2 regions of the Bartonella sp. LJL80 genome follow, and region 1 is predicted to be linked to the other one. Evidence: predicted binding sites of a transcription regulator. Region 1 holds the regulator's gene; the other holds the start of a gene.
What was found. Region 1 encodes LexA, which represses DNA repair genes until DNA is damaged. Its sites were predicted from a motif close to TGTTCNNNNTGTGTTCNG; they were not measured.
Positions count from the first base shown of each region.

Region 2: ACYSNS_RS10735 (metallopeptidase family protein) is a predicted target of LexA. The motif match lies at 1,166-1,183, and genes of this name have one in related genera.

Region 1 covers NZ_JBTXLM010000004.1:220,980-223,174, reverse strand. The annotation lists gene cysN (sulfate adenylyltransferase subunit CysN) at 1-595, shown strand, start outside; gene lexA (transcriptional repressor LexA) at 731-1,450, shown strand; gene rimO (30S ribosomal protein S12 methylthiotransferase RimO) at 1,711-2,195, shown strand, end outside.
Region 2 covers NZ_JBTXLM010000006.1:94,506-96,700, reverse strand. The annotation lists gene ACYSNS_RS10740 (SGNH/GDSL hydrolase family protein) at 1-492, shown strand, start outside; gene ACYSNS_RS10735 (metallopeptidase family protein) at 719-1,141, opposite strand; gene leuD (3-isopropylmalate dehydratase small subunit) at 1,261-1,866, opposite strand; gene ACYSNS_RS10725 (sugar O-acetyltransferase) at 2,004-2,195, shown strand, end outside.

The sequences.
Region 1 (2,195 bases):
CACCGACATTTTATGGATGCGACCTATACAGCTTTCACTAAAAGACCGCTTTTTATTGCGTATAGGCACAGCTACAACGCCAATGAAAATAATTTCACTCGATTATAAAACTGATATCCATAGCTATCAAAAGATTTTTGACAGTACACTGACGATGAATGAAATCGGCAGGCTAACGATCAATACAGAAAAGCCTATAGTCGCATCAAATTATCAAGATGACAAAACCCTGGGCGCTTTCATACTGATTGATCCCTATACAAACGAAACCGTCGCGTTAGGAACAGTAGCTTCTGTAAACGACTTACCAGAAGCTAATGACAAGAAACTAAAAAATTCTGATAAGGCTATCGTCAAAGAAGCGATAGAGCTCTGGATTCATCCCTTGAGCAATCAAAACGTTACTTCAATACTGTTTGGTCGGCTTTTGGCAGCGATACTCTTCGGCCTTATCATTTACCATCTCACAACATCTTTTATTGGGACATTATTCGTCATCGCGCTTGATTTCGTGTTGCGCCCATTTGTCTACCAAATAGCGAACAGACCGGACAAAACGCGCGTGCAAGGACTGCAAGACGGAGCCGGCATCTAGGCCTGACGTTACCCTGTTGATAGTTACACGATAAACACACTTCTTCTCGTCTGAAAACACTTGTAGAACAATTAATGAACATATAGAGTATGTTCTGGTTTTGTTTCTATTTTGATTCGTTGATTGGAAGGCTGTATGCTTACGCGCAAACAATATGAACTTTTATTGTTCATCCACGACCGCCTTAAAGAAAGCGGCATCCCACCTTCATTTGACGAAATGAAAGAAGCTTTGGATCTATCTTCCAAATCCGGCATTCATCGATTGATAACTGCATTGGAAGAACGCGGTTTTATCCGTCGGCTTCCCAATCGTGCGCGTGCATTGGAAGTTGTCCGGCTTCCCGATACCATTGCTCCTGGCCTCACAACAACGCGTAAATTTTCGCCGAGTGTGATAGAAGGAACAAAAGGACAGACATTGAAAAATGTCATGCCGCAAACACCTTCTTCAGCAAATGATATGGCTGTTGCGAATGTCAATGTTCCTGTTATGGGGCGTATTGCAGCTGGTGTTCCGATCTCTGCAATTCAGCAACAGACCAATATGTTATCGCTTCCGCCGGATATGATTGGTGTTGGAGAACATTATGCGCTTGAAGTGAAAGGTGATTCTATGATTGAAGCCGGTATTTTTGACGGCGATACCGTGATCATCAAACGTGGAGATACCGCCAATCCGGGCGAGATCGTCGTAGCGCTTGTTGACGATGAAGAAGCAACATTGAAGCGCTATCGTCGTAAAGGAGCTTCGGTTGCCTTGGAAGCTGCAAATCCTGCATATGAAACGCGTATTTTCGGGCCAGATCGCATCAGGTTGCAGGGCCGGCTTGTCGGCCTTATCCGACGTTATTAAAAGGCTTTTGGAAACCGTTTATCGCAATTTAAAAGCTTTCACGTTGTTAGACGCGAAAGTTTAGGAGAGCGGTTTTCGGTAGCAAACTTAACAACTTCATGTTATTCGCGCTTTTGTTAAAAAGTCGAAAAACGAGCAATATACCGCATGTCATAAAATATCTGGTCTACTACCAAGGTTTGACTTAAGGTTTTTCGGCCAATTTATAATCTCGGCAATGGATACAAGGTTGTCCATCCATATTGTTTTTGGGAATAAGTATGTCTGCGCCACGTATTAGCTTTGTATCGCTTGGTTGTCCTAAAGCGCTTGTGGATTCTGAGCGTATAATAACAAGCTTGCGTGCTGAAGGGTATGAAATTGCTCGCAAGCATGAGGGAGCAGATCTTGTAATCGTAAATACTTGCGGCTTTCTGGATTCTGCCCGTGATGAGTCTCTTGCTAATATTGGCGATGCTATTAAGGAAAACGGTAAGGTCATTGTTACGGGATGCTTGGGTGCTGAGCCCGATGTCATACGCAAAGCGCATCCTAACGTTCTCGCTATTACGGGACCTCAAGCCTATGAAAGTGTTATGGAGGCTGTTCACGAGGCAGCGCCTCCGGCACATGACCCGTTTGTAGATCTCGTTCCCCCGCAAGGTATTCGCCTGACGCCTCGCCATTATGCCTACCTGAAGATTTCAGAAGGATGTTCTAATAGGTGTAGTTTTTGCATTATACCGGCTCTGCGTGGCGATTTAGT
Region 2 (2,195 bases), on a different contig from region 1:
TTTAAAGACGAGGATCTAAGCCGAACCATGGTTGGCTTGAACAGTATCTTCAAGCAGGCTTCAGAAACCGCGGGCGGGCGTTTTGTCGATGTATGGGACGGTTTTGTGGATGACCAAGGAAATTTTGCCCTTTCAGGCTATGATGTAAACGGTCAAACCGCACGTTTGCGCGCAAATGATGGGGTTAATTTCACGACTGCCGGTAAAAGAAAGCTCGCCTTCTATCTTGAAAAACCACTTGAGGCCGTTTTCAATTTGCAAGGTACAGAGAGCCCTGAAACGATCGCTGCTGACCCCAATGGCCCGGTCATTTCCATGTTACCGCGTGATGTCGACAGGATTGCACCCATTAGTTTCTACGATATGGCGCGTCAAAACAACGGATTGCTTGGAGACCTGAAAGATCCGGCAAATCCCGAGACAGTTGAAACTTGGACGCCGAAAAACCGTGAACATGCCGGTCGTGCAGACAATTTCTCAGCGGTACAATAATGGTAAAACGCGATAAAACTATAGTGGAATGCACATCGCCAACTTGTTATGCGGCAGAGGTCGATCCCGAATATATGGGTTTAGAGCGCCCTGCCGAAACTTTATCTGCTAAAAAGCGTCGGCGCACAGAAGATAGTCAAACCGTTGAACAAGCTTGCTGCAGGAAACATCGCTAACGTTCAGCGAATGCATACTTAAGCTTTGACATTCCTTTAGTGTCATCGGCCTATTCGGCGGCTTCTTCAATTTTATCCATGTCATCATCCGAAAGGCCGAAATGGTGGCCAATTTCATGAATAAGCACATGATTGATGATATCGCCTAATGCTTCGTCATTTTCAGCCCAATAATCCAATATTGGTCGACGATACAAGGATATGCGGTTGGCCTGATCGCCCGTTTCCATCGAAAATCGTTCGCCAATGCCGGTTCCCTCAAACAGTCCAAGCAGCTCGAATGGGGACTCTAGCCCCATATCATCCATCACTTGGTCATCCGGAAAGTCTTCAATCTGAATGATGAGATCCGCGCATAAAGCGCGAAACTTATCCGGCAGATGAGCAAAAGCGTCGCGCGCAAGCGATTCAACCTCGTCTAACGAGGGCGAAAGGCGAGTTGCCCAGTCACGACTTTGATCGGGTCTCGCCATCTATTTCATCCGTTTCATCGGTTCTGTTCGTTTTCTTTTCTGCACACCGCAGTGGTGGTTCCATCCAATGATCTGATTTTCAGAACTGACGAGATACCGCGAATGGGCTAATGACTGCATTATGCCCAAGGGTGTTCTTTAGCGTTTTCCTGTTCAAACGCATCGATCGTGGATGATTTTTCCATGGTTAGCCCGATATCGTCTAAGCCATTCAACAGACAGTGACGACGAAATTCATCAAGGTCGAATTTCAGCGTTCCACCATCCGGACCGGAAATTTCCATATTCTCAAGATCAATTGTCAACGTGGCATTGGCACCACGCTCAGCATCATCCATCAACTTCTCTAAATCTTCCGGGCTTACTTTTATGGGCAAGATACCGTTTTTAAAGCAGTTATTATAGAAAATATCGGCAAACGACGTTGATATGACACAGCGAATGCCAAAATCTGCCAAGGCCCACGGCGCATGTTCACGCGAAGACCCGCAGCCAAAATTATCACCTGCAACGATAATTTTCGCATGCCGATAGGCTGGCTTATTCAGGATAAAATCCGGATTTTCCGATCCATCATCAAGATAGCGCATATCGGCAAAAAGACCTTTGCCCAAGCCTGTGCGCTTGATCGTTTTGAGATAATTCTTCGGAATGATCATGTCCGTATCAATATTGACGACCGGCATGGGGGCAGCGACCCCCGTCAACTTTGTAAACTTTTCCATTTATTTCAATCCGAATTCATTGGTTTTGTGCTTTGTCTTACTACCGTGTTGAACAGGTGTCAAAAGCCCGCACGGTTTTTTGCTTGTGGCGTGTTCATAAATATAAGAAACTGGTGTGCGGGAATGCAATAGGAGCCATGATGCAAACCGAAAAACAGAAAATGATTGCGGGAGCGCTTTATCATGCCGGTGATGATGAACTGGTGCGTGATCGTGCAAAAGCGTTTGCATGGATGAACGACCTTAATGCTGCTTTCGCTGCGGATATGCAAACGCGACGTGCTCTACTTCTGAAAGGTTTGGGCTCCCTTGGTGAAAATGTCGATGTT